DNA from 3 places in the Sphingomonas sp. CFBP 13714 genome. Region 3 is predicted to be linked to each of the others. Evidence: predicted binding sites of a transcription regulator. Region 3 holds the regulator's gene; each other region holds the start of a gene.
What was found. The regulator LexA, encoded in region 3, represses DNA repair genes until DNA is damaged. The targets are predictions, from matches to a motif close to GTTCCNCNCTTGTTCT.
Positions count from the first base shown of each region.

Region 1 (6,409 bases), on a different contig from region 3:
GAAGGCGTCCGCTGCTGATTTAAGATCGTGGTCTCTCGGAGATTGTCCAATCGCTTCAGCCAACCGCTCTAACAAGGGCTGCCCGGCAGGGAGCTTCTCCCTTGCAATGTTGGTTGCATCTGCCGAGAAGCCTGATCCGAGAAAAAGGACGGAGTTCTTTGGATCCAGAGTGTCGATCGGCAACCTTTATCTCCCATGATGCAGGCAACGCTTACCCCCGTGAGACTTAACACGCGAGCCGGTTTTGAGGCAGGTCGTCAACCGAGGTCTATCGAGAATGGCAGACTCGCCTGTTGCATCTAGGACAATTTGGTTTGTTCTAGCGGCTACGGGCGGACATGCCGCGAAAAACACCCTCCGTCGTTCTGCAGTGCCCGTCGGCCAGCGCCCGAGTCGGCTCCCGGCCGGACCGGCCGTTCGTCACTTCGTTTAGGAATGGCAGAAAGATCCCAATTTCAGGCTTCACCCACGCGTGAACCAACGATCGCTTTCGGGACCGAGGTCGAAAACGTTGAGCAGCAAGGATTAGGCGATGGTGAACGGCAGTCGGTAACGGTTTGTTGCGATGCTCGGTTCGCACCTTAACCTCATGCGCGGACCACCGGGACGTCGGCAATCTTTGTCGTCCATGCCGGCGACCGCATTTCCGACCGTAGCTTCCACTCCCGCTTAAAGCCCTGTGTCGCGGTCACTGCCGTCCAAGTACCGAACTTGTCGTTGATCGCGTCGAGCGCGCCCATCAGGCGGTCGCGTTTCGCCATATCTGCCTCGAACAGAGTCCGCGGTCGCTCCGCTTCGGCCAGAAGGTCGTCAAGCAGGATACCGGCCTTGGTATAGGCATAATCATCGCGCCACGCCTTCTCAGCCACCCGCCGTGCAGCCGCTATCAATTCAAAGCTATCGTTCGACATGGGATGGAGCGTGACGGTGCGCGACCCGCCATATTGCGGTCGGTCTGGCCTGTTGCGATTGGTGTGAAAGAAGGCGGTAAGCCGCCCCGCGACGAGCCCATGCATTCGCAGCTTCTCGCCGGCGCGCAGCGCATATTGCGACAAGGCGCCCATCATCCGATCAAAGTCGCATATGGGCATGCCGAACGATCGAGTGACTGCCATGCCCTTTCGCCGGGGTGCGACGGACTCGACAGCGTTTAAAGGTACGCCGCGCAGCTCAGCAACCAGCCGCTCGAGCACGACCGTCCCGACGGCGCGCGCCTGCTTCATCGGCATGTTTCGCAGTGCGCCCGCGGTGTGCACCCCAAGATCCGTGAGCTTCCTGGCTGTTGCACCGCCCACGCCCCAGACGTCGCCGACGGCGAACGCATCCATAACCTCGCGACGAACGGCGTCATCGCGCAGATCAGCGACCCCTTCGAACCGGGGGTCCTTCTTGGCCGCAGCATTCGCCAGCTTGGCCAGCGTCTTGGTCTCAGCAATGCCCACACATGTCGGTATCGTCGTCCACAGACGAACTTGCTCCCGCATCGCACGCGCGTGGTCGACAAGGTCCCTGCCCTCAAATCCGGCGAGGTCCAGAAAGGTCTCGTCGATCGAATAGATCTCGAAGTCACGCGCGAAGGGTTCGCAGGCGGCAATGACGCGGCGCTGCATGTCGCCATACAGCGTGTAGTTCGAGGAGAGGACTCGGATACCGTGCCGGCGGACCACATCGCGCAGGTGGTGGATCGGATCGCCCATCTTTATGCCGAGCGCCTTGGCTTCGGCCGAACGAGCGATCGCGCAGCCGTCATTGTTCGACAGCACGATGACCGGCACGCCGACGAGGCTGCTATCAAACGCCCGTTCGCAGCTGACGTAATAGTTGTTGCAGTCGATCAGCGCGATGGGCGCGCTCATGGCACCTTGCGCGCCACGCCGACGACGACGCCCCAGATCTCGACATATTCGTCGACAAGGATGTGCGGGAAGCCCTCGGCCTCGGGCACGAGCCAGTGCCGCCCATCCATATGCCGAAGCCGTTTTAACGTCCGCTCGCCGTGCACCAAGGCGACGACGATCGCACCGGCCTTGGGTTGCTTGGCGCGATTGACGACGATCAGATCACCGTCGTTGATTCCGGCGCCCGCCATCGATCGCCCTTCGACCCGCATGATGTAGCTCGCAGCGGGGTGCTCCACGAGCCAGGCACCGAGATCAATCGGTTCCTCCATGTCATCCTGCGCCGGTGACGGGAACCCGGCCGGCGTGTGACACAGGAAGAACGGGACCTCGCGCGGCACCAGTTCGAACGGTATTTCGTGGAGCCTCAAGATGCTCATGGGACGATTCCTTTTCCGGCCAGCCCTTTAGAGCGCAAGAACAGAAAGTGAACAAGGATTCGTGTGACAACGCTGCCGCATGGTAAGCGCTCGAACCGACAGCGGGCGTTTGCGAGGACATTTAAAAAGTAAACGTCCGGCCCGACGTGTGTTGTGGCGCGGCACCGCTGCGCGAGGCAGTCGGCTCACGGGGGTGGCCGCGTTGCGAATCATACGATGCCGGGGGATGTGGAAGGACAGCCGTCCAACCTGCCGGCGGCGGGCTACGCTACCGGAACGTGGGCTTGCGATACCACCGCGATACCAAAACGCAGATCTGCCGAGGCTTTACGCGACAAGTCGCCAATAAAGTTCAAAGATTTCAATGGTTTAAGGTGGTGCCGCTTACAGGACTCGAACCTGTGACCCCCGCATTACGAATGCGATGCTCTACCAGCTGAGCTAAAGCGGCCCGATGACGGATATCTCCGGTCGAGGGGGCGGCGCTTAACAGGGGAAATTTGCGGTGACAAGCACTAACCCGCATTTACGTGCCGTTTACCAAGCAGCGTGCACAAGCAGCCGTAAGTGAACGGGGAAGTTTTCGGTATGGGCATGCGACGCGAGCCGGACGGCGAATACGGCGAGATCGACGAGGCCGCGACGGGACTTCCCGGCGGGGCGACCGACGCGGGCGTCAACGACGTGATGTTCGATCTGGGCGGGGACGAACGCCGGATGCATGTCCGCGCCTATAACCACTGGGTGTCGCTGCTCAGGGGACGCCCCTATCCGACGATCGCGGACCTCGATCCCGGCTCGATCGCCGATTTCGGCCCGCACAGCGTGCTGCTCGACTTCCGCACCGATCCGGGCACGGGTGCGGATCGGGATGCCGCAGCGGTGATGACGATCGACGATCCGCGAATCGCCTATCTCGGCGCCAAGCTGCGTGAGGAATGCGGGCTGGTCGGGCCGATCACGTCGATCGCCGACGTGCCGAGCCGGTCGCTGCTGTCGCGGCTGACCGATCATTATCTGCAGATCATCGCGAATCGCGCGCCGATCGGGTTCGAGGCCGAATTCGTCAACAGCCGCGGGCGCACGACGCTGTACCGCGGCATCCTCATGCCGTTCTCGTCGAGCGACGAGGGCATCGATTTCCTGTATGGCGTGATCAACTGGAAGGAACTCGCCGACGACCGGATGCAGGCGACGCTCGCCGCCGAGCTCGAGGCGGCGGTTCGCGCCGCGCCGGTGCCCGCGTCCGGGCTCACCGCCTATGCCCGCCACGCGCCGATGATGCCGGGGCTCGGCGCGTCGCTGGCGTCGACCGGGCACGCGCCCGCCACCTCGCCGGGCGTGCCGATCTGGGCCGACGGGCCGAGCGCAGAATTCGCCGACCCCATAGCGGCGACCGGCCCGACCGATGGCCCGGCACCCGACACGCTCGCGCATGTCATGCTCCGGACCGACGCGGAGCCTGGCGCCATCGTCCTGCTCGTCGCCCGCGCGGGGGTGGATGGCGGGCTCGACATCATCGGCACGATCACCGACGACGCGGCCCTCACCGCGCAGGCGATGGCCGCGATCGGGTAGGCGAAAACCGTGTTCGCGCCGCGCCGACGCGCATCCGAATGCTGCACCGCAACAGCGGTGTTCGCACCTGCCACAAGCCTTGAGGTCGTATCCTACCCGGCGCATAGGCGCGGTCATGGCTGATCTTTCCACGACGCTGACCGACGCGCTCGCCGCCCGGTTGACCGAACGCGCGCTTCCGGGCGAACTCAAGGACTTCGGCACGACGGAGGCGGCGCACGCCGCGGCTTTCGTCGTCGCCACGGCGCTTCGCCGCGACGATGGCGCGCCCGCCATCGCGCTCGAACCGATCAGCGCCGACGACACGCGCCGCCGCATGCGGCTGGCGATCGTCAACGACGACATGCCGTTCCTGGTCGATTCGATTTCCGCCGCGATCGCCGCGCAGGACATCGCGATCGATCGCATCATCCACCCGGTCGTTCACACGACGCGCAGCCCCGACGGCGTGCTCCAGGCGATCGGCGACACCGGCCCCGCCGAATCGATGATCTATCTCGAGATGGAGCGCGCCGACGCCCGCGATCGGCGCGGGCTGATCGAGGACCTGACCGGTGTGCTCGCCGATGTGCGCGCGGCGGTGAAGGACTGGCGCGCGATGCAGGGCGCGATGGCGACCGATATCGCGCTGCTTCACAGCGACGGCCCCGATGCAGAAGGCGCGGCGCTGCTGCGCTGGTTCCTCGACGGTCATCTGACGTTGCTCGGGCATCAGGTCTGGCACCGCGACGGCAGCGGCGGCGCCGCGCTCGGCATCGCGCGCAATCCGCATGCCGTGCCGATCCTGGCGGAGGCCTCGCGCGCACTCGCGATCCAGTGGTTCGAGGCGGGCAATCTCGCACCGCTGCTGCTGAAGTCGAACCTGATCTCGACCGTCCACCGCGCCGTCCCGCTCGACCTAGTCGTGGTCCCGGTGATCGAGGGCGAGACGATCGCGGGGCTGTCGATCTACAGCGGTCTGTGGACCAGCGCGGCGCTGGCGACGATGCCGCGCGACGTGCCGATCCTGCGCACGCGACTTGCCGCGATGAAGGCGAAGTTCGGCTTCGATCCCCGCGGCCATGCGGGCAAGGCGCTGACCCACGCATTCACCGCCCTGCCCCATGATCTCGTCATCGCGTTCGCGCCCGACGCGCTCGAGGAACTCGCGCTGACCGCGATGAGCCTGGCCGACCGACCGCGTCCCGCGCTGGTTCTTGTCGCATCGCCGCTCGGCCGCCATCTGTTCGGCTTCGTCTGGCTGCCGCGCGACGACGTCACGACCGGCCGCCGCACCGCGATCGGCGAGATGCTCGCCGAGGCCGCGAATGCCACCGTGCTGAACTGGTCGATCGCGCTCGAGGACGGCGAGACCGCGATGCTGCGCTACACGCTCGACCTGCGCGGCGAAGGCCGCGTGCCCGACGTCGCGCCGCTCGCGCTCAGGCTGCAGCGGATGGTGCGCGGCTGGGTGTCCGACGTCGAGGCCGCGCTGGTCGAGACATTGCCGTCGCCGCGTGCCGCCCGCCTCGCGCTGCGCTGGGCCGCCGCCTTCCCGCAAAACTATCGCAACCTCAGCAGCCCGGCCGAAGCCGGCGAGGACATCCAGCGGCTTGCCGCACTCGACGGGCCGGGCGCGCGCGGGGTGCGCCTGATCTCCAGCGCGCCCGGCGAAGACCGCCAGCTCAAGATCTACAAGCTGGGCGGCGCGCTGCCGCTGTCCGATGCCGTGCCGGTGCTCGAGAATTTCGGCTTCCGCGTGATCGGCGAATTGCCGACCCGGCTGCAGGAGGACAGCGATCCCTTCGTGCACGACTTCGTGCTCGAGGCGAACGATGCGGTCGCGCAGGCCGATGCGGCGACGCTCGAGCGCGCGATCGCTGCGGTGCTCGAAGGCGCGGCCGAGAACGATGCGTTCAACCGGCTGATCGTCGAAGTGGGCATGAGCCCGCAGGCGGTCGTGCTGTTCCGCGCCTGGTTCCGCTATCTGCGCCAGGCGGGCCTGCCCTACGGCCTGACGACGGTGGTCGACGCGCTGCGCCGCGCACCCAGGGTCGCCACCGCGCTGATCGCGCGCTTTGCCGCCGCGCATGATCCGGCCGATGCCGGGCATCCCGCCGACGCCGATGCGACGATCGAGGCGGGGCTCGACGCGGTGACCGCGATCGACGACGATCGCATCCTGCGCGCCTATCACAGCCTGGTCGGCGCGACGCTGCGCACCAACGCCTTCACGCCCGCCGCGGCCGAGGCGCTCGCGTTCAAGCTCGACAGCCACCTTATCCCCGGCCTCCCCGCGCCCGTGCCGTGGCGCGAGATCTGGGTATACAGCCCGCGGATCGAGGGTATCCATCTGCGCGCCGGCCCGGTCGCGCGCGGCGGGCTGCGCTGGTCCGACCGTCGCGACGATTTCCGCACCGAGATTCTCGGGCTGATGAAGGCGCAGCGCGTGAAGAACGCGGTGATCGTGCCGACCGGCGCGAAGGGCGGCTTTTATCCCAAACAGCTCCCCGCCCCGTCGAACCGCGACGCGTGGCTGGCGGAAGGGACCGAGAGCTACCGGATCTTCATCCG
Region 1 is NZ_JACYVG010000008.1:190,927-197,335, reverse strand. It holds gene IFT54_RS17550 (hypothetical protein) at 1-183, opposite strand, end outside; gene IFT54_RS17545 (Y-family DNA polymerase) at 588-1,856, opposite strand; gene IFT54_RS17540 (LexA family protein) at 1,853-2,278, opposite strand; tRNA gene IFT54_RS17535 (tRNA-Thr) at 2,654-2,729, opposite strand; partial or broken gene IFT54_RS17530 (PAS domain-containing protein) at 2,873-3,679, shown strand; gene IFT54_RS17525 (NAD-glutamate dehydrogenase domain-containing protein) at 3,972-6,409, shown strand, end outside.
Region 1: IFT54_RS17540 (LexA family protein) is a predicted target of LexA. The motif match lies at 2,316-2,331, and genes of this name have one in related genera.

Region 2 (6,409 bases), on a different contig from region 3:
CTCGCCGCCCGAGAGCGTCGTCGCCTGCTGGCCGACCTTGACGTAGCCGAGGCCGACCTCGACCAGCATCGCCATCTTGTCGCGGATTGGGGGGACCGCCTTGAAGAACTCGGCGGCGTCCTCGACAGTCATGTCGAGCACGTCGGCGATGCTGTGGCCCTTGAACTTCACCTCGAGCGTCTCGCGGTTGTAGCGCGCGCCGTGGCAGACGTCGCACTGCACATAGACGTCGGGGAGGAAGTGCATCTCGATCTTGAGCACGCCGTCGCCCTGGCACGCCTCGCAGCGGCCGCCCTTGACGTTGAAGCTGAACCGGCCGGGCTTGTAGCCGCGCGCCTGGGCTTCGGGCAGGCCGGCGAACCAGTCGCGGATCTGCGTGAAGCTGCCGGTATAGGTGGCGGGGTTGCTGCGCGGGGTGCGGCCGATCGGCGACTGGTCGATGTCGATGACCTTGTCGAGATATTGCAGGCCGGTGATCTTGTCGTGCTTGCCCTGGACGATGCGCGCGCCGTTGAGCTCGCGCGCGGCGGCGGCGTAGAGCGTGTCGATCGTGAAGCTCGACTTGCCCGACCCCGAGACGCCGGTGACGCAGGTGAAGGTGCCGAGCGGGATGCTCGCGGTGACGCCCGTCAGGTTGTTCGCGGTGGCGTTGTGGACGGTGAGCTTCTTGCCGTTGCCCTTGCGCCGCGTGGCGGGGACCGGCACTTCGCGCGTGCCGTTGAGATAGTCGGCGGTGATGCTGCCCTTCGACTTCAGGATCTGTTTCAGCGTGCCCTGCGCGACGACCTGGCCGCCGCGGACGCCCGCGCCGGGGCCCATGTCGATGATGTAATCGGCGGTGCGGATCGCGTCCTCGTCATGCTCGACGACGAGCACGGTGTTGCCGAGATCGCGCAGGCGGCGCAGCGTCTTGAGCAGCATGTCGTTGTCGCGCTGGTGCAGGCCGATGCTGGGCTCATCGAGGACGTAAAGCACGCCCGACAGGCCGCTGCCGATCTGCGACGCGAGGCGGATGCGCTGGCTCTCGCCGCCGCTGAGCGTGCCGCTGGTGCGGTCGAGGTTGAGATAGTCGAGGCCGACATTGTTGAGGAAGCCGAGGCGCTCGACGATTTCCTTCAGGATACGCTCGGCGATCGCGTTCTGCTGGTCGCCGAGATGCTGCGGCATGTCGGTGAAGAACTGGAGCGCGTCGACGACCGAGAGGTGGGTCGCGTAGCTGATGTCCTTCATCGCGATCTTGACCGCGAGCGCTTCGGGCTTCAGGCGCGCGCCGCCGCAGACCTCGCACGGGGCGGCGGACTGGTATTTGTTCAGCTCCTCGCGCATCCACGCGCTCTCGGTCTGGAGCAGGCGGCGGTTGAGGTTGCCGATGACGCCCTCGAACGGCTTGGAGACGTCGTATTTCTTCTTGCCGTCGATGAAGGTGAGCGTGACGGGCTTGCCCTTCGAGCCGTGCAGGATGACGCGCTGGACCTCTTCGGAGAGCTCGCCCCAGGGGGTCTCGATGTCGAACTTGTATTCGCGCGCGAGGCTGCCGAGGACCTGCATGTAATAGGGCGACGGCGGGTTGGACTTCGCCCAGGGGACGACCGCGCCCTTCTTGATGCTGAGCATGTGGTTGGGGACGACGAGGTCTTCGTCGAACAGCAGCTTCTCGCCGAGGCCGTCGCAGGCCGGGCACGCGCCCTGGGGGGCGTTGAACGAGAAGAGACGCGGCTCGATCTCGGAGATGGTGAAGCCGCTGACCGGACAGGCGAACTTCTCGCTGAAGACGATGCGGCCGTCGGGGGCGTTGCTGCCGAGGATTTCGGACTTGGGGGTGTGCGGCTCGACCGGGTCGGCGGGGTCGACATAGGCGAGGCCCTCGGCGAGCTTCAGCGCGGTTTCGAAGCTCTCGGCCAGGCGCGTGGCGATCTCGCCGCCGACGACGAGGCGGTCGACGACGACCTCGATGTCGTGCTTGTACTTCTTGTCGAGCGCGGGCGCCTCGTCGATGTCGTGGATCGTGCCGTCGATGCGGACGCGCGTGAAGCCCGCCTTCTGCCACTCGGCGAGTTCCTTGCGATACTCGCCCTTGCGGCCGCGGACGACGGGCGCGAGCAGATAGAGCCGCGTGCCCTCGGGGAGCGCCATGACGCGGTCGACCATCTGGCTGACGGTCTGCGCGGCGATCGGCTCGCCGGTCGCGGGGGAATAGGGGATGCCGACGCGCGCCCAGAGCAGGCGCATGTAATCGTAGATCTCGGTGACGGTCGCGACGGTCGAGCGCGGGTTGCGTGACGTCGTCTTCTGCTCGATCGAGATGGCGGGCGAGAGGCCCTCGATATGGTCGACATCGGGCTTCTGCATCAGTTCGAGGAACTGGCGGGCATAGGCGGACAGACTCTCGACGTAGCGGCGCTGACCCTCGGCATAGATGGTGTCGAAGGCGAGGCTCGACTTGCCCGAGCCGGACAGCCCGGTGATCACCGTCAGCGTGTCGCGGGGGATGTCGATATCGACGTCCTTGAGGTTGTGTTCACGCGCGCCGCGTACGGAAATCTTGGTCAGCATAAAGAAGTCTGTTCCACATTTGTTCGGACGCGACAAGCCCGGGAGGGCGCCGGGCGGGTGCTCGCAAAGATGGGTAACGCCGAACCATTGTCCAAGGTGCCGACGATAGTTACATAGTGTATTGTTAGTACAATACAGTGCTGGAGACCGAGATGGGCAAGAAGAAGGAGCGTCGCGAACGCGAGGCGCGGGAGCGCGAGGCCGAGACGGGCGCGACGAAAGGCGATGGGTTCGAGGCGCGCTGGTCTGCCAAGGCGGGCAAGCATGGCAGCGCGGCGCCGTTCGCGGGGATCGCGGCGGCACTGACGCGGCAGATGGGCACGCCCGCGGGACGCCAGGTGATCGCGGCCGGGCTGATGATGGCGGCGACCGCGATCACGGCGAAGGATATGCGTGGGGCGACGCCGCCACCTGCACCGCCCGAACCACCGAAGCCGCCCAGGCCGCCAGAACCCTCGGCCGAGGCTTCGCCGGAGGCTCCGGGCGCGTCGACGGCGGGCAGCGGGCCGTTCGCGGGCGAGACGCCAGAACCGCCCAGGAGCGACGCTGCTGCGCTGCCGCCCGAATTCGCCAAGGTGATCGACTCGTTCGCATCGGGCGTGGAGCGGTTCGCGGCGAACTTCGCCAAGCCGCCAAAGGGCTGATGCTTCCGATCCTCCCCCGCAAAGGGGGAGGATTCTGCGCTCAGCGCGGCGTCGCGGGCGTCGCAGGCGGCACCGGGACCAGCTCGTAGAGATCGAGGATCGCGCCCTGCCCCGCGCGCGTCATCACGAGGCGCCAGCGCAGCGGGCCGACGCGTTCGACGACGCCTGCGACGTCGCGCGCGGGGTTGGTGCCATAGGGCGGCGCGACCTGCGCGGGCGTGGTGCGGACGGTGCCGAGGAACACCTGCCGCCGGTCGCTGTCGGGGTGCAGCCAACCACCGGGCAGCGTCGTGCCGGTCTGCTTGGTGAAGGAGAGCCCCGCGCCGTCGCCGTCGACATAGCAGAAATCGGGCGCGAAGCTCGCATAGCCCGCCCGCCCGCCGAGCCGGACCAGCCGGCAGCGATAGGAACCGGGCGACAGCGCGGGCAGGTCGAGCGCGCCTGCGGGATCGAGCAGCGCACCCTCGGCCGCGATCTTGCCCGCCAGCCGTCTGGGCACCGCGGCGCGCGCGCGCGTCCAGCTGTCGCCGAGTGCCGCGAGCCGGGCGCGGTCGTCGGGCGTCGCGATCGTCGTCCAGTTTGGGGCGACCGGTACGGGCTCCGCCGCCACGGCCGGGGCCTTGCCCGCGCTACCGCCCCGGGGCTGCGTCGCGCAGCCGGCGAGACAGGCCGTTCCTACCGCCAGGATCATCAACGCACGCACGGGCAGGCTCCTTGCACGGCCGGTCGCGACGATGGCGTCGCCGCGGCGTGGAGACGAGTGGCTATGCCGGGCTGGTAAACGGATTGCTAACAACTGCACTAATCTGGCTCAGTTTCGACCCGAGGTGAGGGATGGATGCGGTGAGGTGCGGGTGAGCGGTTGGTGGAGGTTGGCAGGGTACGAGGCAACCCCCTGCCTGTCGTCATTTCGGCCCGAACCGGGACTCAGGGCAGCGGGCGGGCGCGCTTGTGGTTCTGGGTACCGGCTTTCGCCGGGATGACGGGGGGGGGGGGGTGTCGCGGGTGAGCCAGCCGCGGTGGCCGGGCGATCGACTGGTTGAGAGACATATTGCGCCCACCTCTTCCGTCATCCTGGGCTCGACCCAGGATCCAGAGCCGTGGGGGGTTGCGCTTGCGGCTCTGGATCCTGGCTTTCGCCAGGATGACGGGAGGGGGCGGGTTGTGGCGGGTGCGGGAGCGATTTTGTGGCGCCTCCCCTTCCCGTCATCCCGGCGGGCGTCGAGACCGATGGTCGCGGACCGGGTTATGACGGCACGGGATCGCCGGGTCCGCCGTAACCATGGGTCCCGGCGTTCGCCGGGATGACGGATGGGGTGCGGGTCGTTGCGGCTCCGCGGGGGGTGTGGGGGCGGGCTGCTCCAGAGGAGATCACTGCGAGTCCGGGGGCTGCGGGTGCGGACTGCCGCTGGGCGGACGCCGCGGCTCCGGCTCTGCGGGTGTGACTTTATCGCTCCCACCCCCATCCCCCGTCATCCCGGCGGACGCCGGGACCCATGGTCGCGGGCCGGGTTATGACGGCGCGGTATCGCCGGGTTCGCCGTAACCGTGGGTCCCGGCTTTCGCCGGGATGACGGATGGGGGGTGCGGGTCGCTTATGGGGTTTGGGCTTGAGAGCGTGGACGTTTCGCGCGCGATCGGGAGACGTGGAGAGGGCGCCGGTGGGGTTTCCACCGACGCCCTTCCGAAACGCAGCTTGAGCGGGCTTGGCCGGACAGGGGCGAAGCCCCTGTCGTCGGACGGCGCTGGAGCGCCGCCGGCCGGTCTGACCGCTGGGTGCTAGGCCGTAGCTTCGCTACGGCCTTGCGCGGTCAGATGTGGATCGGCTTGCCCTGTACTGCCATCGCCGCTTCCTTGAGCGCCTCGGCATGCGTCGGATGCGCGTGGCAGGTGTAGGCGATGTCTTCGCTGGTCGCGCCGAATTCCATCGCGATGGCGGCTTCGGCGATCAGCGTGCCGGCGAGGCTCGAGACGATCCAGACGCCAAGCACGCGGTCGGTCTTGGCATCCGCGATGACCTTGACGAAGCCGTCGGTGTCGCGGTTGGTCTTGGCGCGGCTGTTGGCGGCGAAGGGGAACTTGCCGACCTTGATCTCGGTCAGATCCTTCGCAGCCTCTTCCGTGAGGCCGACGCCGGCGATTTCGGGCATCGTGTAGACGACGGACGGGATGACGTCCTCGTTGACGATGCCGGTCTGGCCGGCGATGTTCTCGGCCACCGCGACGCCCTCGTCCTCCGCCTTGTGCGCGAGCATCAGGCCGGGGACGCAGTCGCCGATCGCCCACACGCCGTCGACCTTGGTCTTGAAGCTGTGGTCGGTCTCGATCTGGCCACGCTTGTTGAGCTCGAGGCCGATGGCTTCGAGGTTGAGGCCGTCGACGTTCGCCTTGCGGCCGATCGAGACGAGCACCGCGTCGGCGGTCATCGTCTCGGACGCGCCGCCCGCGGCGGGCTCGACGGTGACGGTCGCGACGCCGTTGTCGACGGTCACACCGGTGACCTTGGTCGAGAGCTTCAGCTCCATGCCCTGCTTCTTGAAGAGCTTGGCGCTCTCACGGCGGACTTCGCCGTCGAAGCCGGGGAGGATCTGGTCGACGAATTCGACGACCGTGACCTTCGCGCCGAGGCGACGCCAGACGCTGCCGAGTTCGAGACCGATCACGCCGCCGCCGATGACGACCATGTGCTCGGGCACCTTGGGGAGCGCGAGCGCGCCGGTCGAGTCGACGACCGTGGTCTGGTCGACCTCGACGCCGGGGAGCGGCATGACGCTCGAGCCGGTGGCGATGACGATGTTCTTCGCGGTGACCGTCTGGCCGTTGACGTCGACGGTGTGCGCGTCCTGGAACGCGGCCTTGCCCTTGAGCCAGGTCACCTTGTTCTTCTTGAACAGGAACTCGACGCCGCCGGTCAGTTCCTTGACGGCCTTGGCCTTCTCGGCGTGCATCTGGTCGAGGTTGAGCGTGACGCCGGTGAACTCGACGCCGAACTTAGTCATGTGACCGGCCTTGGCCTCCTCGTACAGCTCGGATGCGTGGAGCAGCGCCTTGGACGGGATGCAGCCGACGTTGAGGCAGGTGCCGCCAAGCGTGTCGCGGCTCTCGGCGCAGGCGGTGCGCAGCCCGAGCTGTGCGGCGCGGATCGCGGCGACGTAGCCGCCGGGGCCTGCGCCGATTACGAGGACGTCATAGTCATAGTCAGCCATTGTCGC
Region 2 is NZ_JACYVG010000002.1:83,764-90,172, reverse strand. It holds gene uvrA (excinuclease ABC subunit UvrA) at 1-2,553, opposite strand, end outside; gene IFT54_RS04710 (hypothetical protein) at 2,706-3,197, shown strand; gene IFT54_RS04705 (DUF4893 domain-containing protein) at 3,238-3,900, opposite strand; gene lpdA (dihydrolipoyl dehydrogenase) at 5,009-6,403, opposite strand.
Region 2: uvrA (excinuclease ABC subunit UvrA) is a predicted target of LexA. The motif match lies at 2,564-2,579, and genes of this name have one in related genera.

Region 3 (6,409 bases):
CGCGACGCGGGCGTGGCGATCGGCGCCGGCGAACTGCATGACGACGTCGCCGTCCCAGTCGATCCCCAGCCAGCGCATCCCGTCGATGATCGCGTCGATCGCCGGCTGGGTCGACCGCACGCGGTCGGTATCCTCGATACGCAGCAGGAATTTGCCGCCGTTCGCCTTGGCGAACAGCCAGTTGAACAACGCCGTGCGTGCGCCGCCAAGATGCAGGAACCCCGTCGGCGACGGAGCGAAACGAGTAACCACGGGTGCGGCCGAAACGACGGCATCCGTATCAGATATTGCGCCCAACCGCGGGTGCTCCCAGACTGTAGAAACGATGGCCGGATCAGCCGTCGCCGCCTCTAGCATGCGTCCCCGGCGGCGACAAATGGGCGTGCCGCCCTGGATGGCGGAGCCGGGCCGGGCGATCGAACGCTGGCTGGAGGCAGAGCGCGACCAGCTCATAACCTGGTTGCCGGTCGGGCTTGGCGGCGGCATCGCGCTGTGGTTCGTGCTGCCCGATCCCGTGGCATGGGGCACCGCGATCCTGGTGCTGGCCGCTGGCGGGTTGGCCGGACTTGCGGCGGGGCGCGGCGGGCGCGCGGCGCGGATGCTCGCGATCGGCGCGATTGCGGCGGCGCTCGGCATCGGGCTGATCTGGGTACGATCGGACCGGGTGGCGGCACCGGTGCTCGCGGGGCCGACATTCGTGCAGCTGTCCGCGCGGGTCGAGACGATCGAACCGCTCGTCGCGCGTCGGCTGGTGCGGTTGACGGTGCGGCCGGTCGGGCCGGGGCAGGACGCCGATGGCGCGCCGGTTGCGTTGCCCGGCCGCGTCCGCATCAACCTGGCAGAGGCGGATGCGCCGGCGACGCTCGCGATCGGCGCGACCATAAAGCTTCGCGCGCGACTCATGCCGCCGCCCTTGCCGGCGGTGCCCGGCGCCTATGACTTTGCGCGCGTCGCTTGGTTCGGCGCGATCGGCGCGACGGGGCGGGGCTTTTCGCCTGTGGTGGTAGCAGAGCCGGGCCGCGGCGGCGCTGGAGTCCGGGTGGCGCTGTCGCGGCATATCGTCGCGCAGCTTGACGGGAGCGCGGGCGGGATCGCGGCGGCGCTGGCGACCGGCGACGTCGGCGCGATCAGCGACGCGGATGCGGAGGCGATGCGCCGCGCCGGGCTGGCGCATCTCCTTTCGGTAAGCGGCCTCCACATCACCGCGGCGGTCGCCGCGACGATGCTGATCGTGATGCGGCTGCTGGCGCTCAGCCCATGGCTCGCGCTGCACACGCGACTGCCACTGATCGCCGCGCTTGCCGGTGCCGCAGCGGCGATCGGCTACACCGTGCTGACGGGCAGCCAGGTGCCGACGATCCGCTCCTGCGTCGCGGCGTTGCTGGTGCTGGTCGCGCTGGCGATGGGGCGCGAGGCGATGACGTTGCGGCTCGTCGCGACGGGAGCGATCGCGGTGATGCTCGCGCTGCCCGAATCGCTCGCCGGGCCGAGCTTCCAATTGTCGTTCGCCGCGATCACCGCGATCATCGCGCTGCACGAGCATCCCGTCGTCCGTGCCACGTTCACGCCGCATGACGAGGGCCGCAGCAGACGCCTGTTGCGCGGCGCCGCGTCGCTGCTGCTGACCGGGCTCGTTGTCGAGGCGGCGCTGATGCCGATCGCGGTTTATCATTTCCACAAGGCCGGGCTGTACGGCGCGGTCGCCAATATCGTCGCGATCCCGCTGACCACGTTTGTCGTGATGCCGTTCGAGGCGCTGGCGCTGCTGCTCGACACGATCGGGATTGGCGCGCCCGCCTGGTGGCTGGTCCAGCATGCGCTCGACGCGCTGCTGTGGCTCGCGCGCGGCGTGGCGCATGCACCGGGCGCGGTCCGCGCGCTGCCGGCGGTGCCCGACGGGGCGTTTGCGCTGATGGTCGTTGGCGGGGTGTGGATCGCGCTGTGGCGGACGCGGTGGCGACGGATCGGAATGCTGCCCTTGGCGATTGGCGCGATCTGGGCGCTGACGACGCCGTCACCCGATATCCTTGTGACGGGCGATGGGCGTCACGTCGCGGTCCGGACCGCCGCCGGGCTCGCGCTGCTCCGCGATCGGGCGGGGGACTATGTCCGCGATACACTGGCGGAGAATGGCGGGGTCGATGGTGAGCCGCTACTGCTGGCGGATCAGCCCGACGCGCAGTGCAGCCGCGACCTGTGCCTGACCGATGTCGTCGCGCGGGGGCGGGCGTGGCGTGTGCTGGCAACGCGGAGCGTTTACCGGGTGCCGATCGCCGAGATGGTTGCCGCCTGCCAGCGCGCGGACATCGTCATCAGCGAGCGCGAGCTGCCGCGTAGCTGTACGCCGCGATGGCTGAAGCTCGATCGATCGGTGCTCGCGCGCACCAGGGGGATCGCGTTGACGTTGACCACGGGGCGGATGGTGACGGTACTCAATCCGGGGGACCGGCACCCGTGGCGCGATCCGCCGACGCTGGCGCGGCCAATGCGACGGTTCGGGGCGGCGGGCGATCAGCATGGGCTGGCCGGGGGGGGCGGCGTCGGTCCGGTTTCGGGTGCCGGCTCGGGGGTGGTCAGAGCGATAGGTCGCGACTGGGTATGTCGGGTCATGATCCTGCGAAGGTGGGGCCTCCGATTGGGAGGGCCGCAATTCCGAAACGCGGACGATGGTGCCTGGGGCCGTTGGTCACGAACGCCACTGCCGGTTGCGTGGCGGTGACGACCGCCAGCGCCACCCGGCATTCGTCAGTCGTAGCGGCGCAGGATACCCGACAGCTTGCCCTGAACCCGGACCTGTGCGGGCGCATAACGCTGGGGGTCATAGGCGCGGTTGGCCGGGTCGAGCCGGACCATTGCGCCTTCGCGGCGGAAATATTTCAGCGTCGCTTCGCTGTCCTCGATCAGCGCGACCACGATTTCGCCGTCGCGGGCGATCTCGGTACGGCGGATCAGCGCATAATCGCCGTCGAGGATGCCGGCTTCCACCATCGAGTCCCCCGAAACCTCCAGCGCATAATGCTCGCCGGTGCCGAGCAATGCGGCCGGAACGGCCAGCATCGAACTGCCTTCAAAGGCTTCGATCGGGACGCCGGCGGCGATCCGGCCGTGCAGCGGGATCTCGACGACGTCGTTCGCCGCGATGCGGGCTGGCGACGCGGGCGTGGCGCTGGCCGTGTTCGGTACCGATACGGTGTCGGCAGATGCCGCCGCCGCCGCCTTCGACCCTGACTTCGTCGTCGTCTGCGCGATTGCAGCCTCGGGACGCTCGGGCATCCGCAGCACTTCGAGCGCGCGCGCCCGGTTGGGCAGACGCCGGATGAAGTTGCGCTCCTCGAGCGCGCTGATCAGGCGGTGTACGCCCGATTTCGATTTCAGTTCGAGCGCGTCCTTCATCTCCTCGAACGAGGGCGACACGCCCGTCTCGGCAAGGCGGTCGTTGATGAAGCAGACAAGCTCGTGCTGCTTGCGCGTGAGCATAACGGTTCTCCGTCCGGAACAGACGAGGAACTTCTATGGAACACTTGCAGCTTCGTCAAGCGGTGACGTCACGCGATGACGAGGATTTCCGCCGAGTCGCCCGCCCTTGCCGCCGGCGCGTCGCCGTCGCGGACGATCAGGCAGGACGAGCGGGCGAGCGTCAGCAGCATCGAGCTGTCCTGGATGGTCGAGGCATAGGCGCGACCGTCGCGCAGTTCGGCGCGCATATAGTCGGTCCGCGACTGGTTGGGCGGAAGATCCTCGCCGAGCAGCGCGTGCGTCGTCTGCGGCAAGGGATCGCGCGCGCCGAGCATGTGCGCGACGACGGGGCGGACGAACAGGATCGCGGTGACGAAGGCGGAGACGGGATTGCCCGGCAGGCCGAGCAGCATTGTCCGGCCAAGCGTGCCCGCCATCATCGGCTTGCCCGGGCGCAGGGCGATCCGCCAGAAGTCGATTGCCCCGCCGGCCGCCTCGATCGCGGGGCGGACGAGGTCGTGATCGCCGACCGACGCGCCCCCCGTGGTCACGAGCAGATCGGCATCGACCCCGGCAAAGGCGTCACGCAGCGTGTCGAGCCGGTCGGGGAGGATTCCGAGATCGATAATGTCGACGGGCAGATCGGCAAGCATCGCGGCGAGCATGATGCCGTTCGATTCCGGCAGCGGGACGGGATCGTTCGTCGAGCCGGGCGGAACGAGCTCGTCACCCGTTGCGGCGACCGCGACGCGCAGCCGGCGGCCGACCGACAGCGTGCCGTGTCCGCCGGTCGCAGCGACCGCGATGCGCGCGGGCGTCAGCCGATCGCCGGCCGCGATCAGCCGGGTGCCGGTCGCGAAGTCGAGCCCCTTGCGGCGTGTGTTGCGTCCCTCGAAGGCGGGGCCTTCGCCGTCGAGCATCAGCCGGTCGCCGTCGCGTGCGGCCTCTTCCTGGACAAGGACGGTATCGGCGCCGGGCGGCATCGCCGCGCCGGTGAAGATGCGCGTCGCCTGTCCCGCGCCGACTGAACCGGTGAAGGGGCGGCCGGCCGCGCTCTCGCCGATGACCGTCCACGGCCCGGGCAGATCTGCGTAGCGGATCGCATAGCCGTCCATCGCCGAAAGGTCGGTCGCGGGCTGGGTGCGGCGGGCTAGAATGGCCTCCGCCGCCCAGCGACCCATCGCCGAGCGCAGCGGCACGGTTTCGGCCGGCACGCGCGATGCCATGGCGAAGAGGCGGGACTGGGCTTCGGCGACGGGGACGAGAGGGCGCATGCGGGCTCCGTTCAGCGGGGCGATGAAGGTCTGCGCTGCTCGCACGATTGCCGCGGGGCGGAAAGCGGGCAACGCCGCGACCGGCAGGACACCGGTCGGTTACGCGATCAACGTACGAGGTAAGGCAGACGTTGCGGTGAGATGGGACGACATGCCCTGCGTTGCGTCGCGCGCAAATCCTGTCGTCAGCGCAGGCAAAACGCGCTAGCCCTGTGGCGCAGGTCCGACGCAAGCCGGATCCGCACAGATCGCGTCGGTGCCCCTCGGGGCTTGAATGGGAATGCGGTGCGGGGTTTGCCCCAAGACCGCGGCTGTCCCTGCAACTGTAAGCGGCGAGCGACACGCACGCGCCCCCTGCGACGGGGGCAGCCACTGGGCCGATGGCCTGGGAAGGTGTGCGTCGAGCCTTGACCCGTGAGCCAGGAGACCTGCCGGCGTCTGGTCGCTCTTGTCCCGGTCCAGGGGGTGGCCGAGGCACGGTGAACGCCGTCTGAGCGACGACCATGCGGCGGGGGCCGCATCGGCGACGCATGCCGGCCGCTCAGGGCGTCCGGTCGGCGCGCGTCCCGGTCGTTCGCGGCAGGCCCCCGTCCTCGTCGGACGCCGGGGATGTGCCAATGACCAAGATCATGACCGGGCGGACCGCCGGTCGTTCGACGCGACACCGGATCGGCTGGATGTTCGCGATGCTGGTGGCGGCCAACATCGCCGCCTGGGGATGGGCGTTCGCGCTGTTCCAGGCGCAACCGCTGATGCTGGGTACCGCGATGCTGGCCTGGGGGCTGGGGCTGCGCCATGCGGTCGACGCCGATCATATCGCGGCGATCGACAACGTGACGCGCAAGCTGATGCAGGACGGGCAGCGGCCGATCGGGGTCGGCTTCTGGTTCGCGGTCGGCCATTCGGGGATCGTCCTGATCGCCGCGGTCGCGATCGCGCTGACCGCGAGTGCGCTGGCGCAGTTCGAGGCGTTCAAGCAGGCGGGCGGGGTGATCGCGACACTGATCTCCGCGCTGTTCCTGTTCACGATCGCGGCGATGAACCTGATCATCCTGCGATCGGTGTGGCGGACCTTCGGCCATGTCCGCGGCGGGGGGCGCTATGTCGAGGAGGATCTCGACCTGCTCCTCGGCAATCGCGGGCTGCTCGCGCGGCTGTTCCGGCCGATGTTCCGGCTGGTCACGCGCAGCTGGCACATGGCGCCGCTCGGCTTCCTGTTCGGGCTGGGGTTCGACACCGCCACCGAAGTCGCGATCCTCGGCCTGTCGGCGAGCCAGGCCGCGGACGGGCTGTCGATCGGCACGGTGCTGGTGCTGCCCGTGCTGTTCGCGACCGGCATGGCACTGGTCGACAGTGCCGACGGGGTGGTGATGCTCGGCGCGTATGAATGGGCGTTCGTGAAGCCGATCCGCAAGCTCTATTACAACATCACGATCACGCTGATCTCGGCGATCGTCGCGATCGCGATCGGCGGGATCGAAACGCTCGCGCTGCTGGCGTCGAAGCTGGGCCTCAGCGGGGGCGTGTGGGACGTTGCCTCGGCGCTGGGCGAGAATTTCAACGGGCTGGGCTTTGCGATCATCGCGCTGTTCGTGGCATGCTGGGTGCTGAGTTTTGCGATCTACCGGTGGAAGCGGTTCGACGAGATCGAGGTGGTTCGGGGGTAACGAGCTGCGTCG
Region 3 is NZ_JACYVG010000006.1:210,554-216,962, reverse strand. It holds gene gltX (glutamate--tRNA ligase) at 1-357, opposite strand, end outside; gene IFT54_RS15075 (ComEC/Rec2 family competence protein) at 377-2,719, shown strand; gene lexA (transcriptional repressor LexA) at 2,746-3,477, opposite strand; gene IFT54_RS15065 (molybdopterin molybdotransferase MoeA) at 3,546-4,730, opposite strand; cobalamin riboswitch at 4,968-5,180, shown strand; gene IFT54_RS15060 (HoxN/HupN/NixA family nickel/cobalt transporter) at 5,360-6,397, shown strand.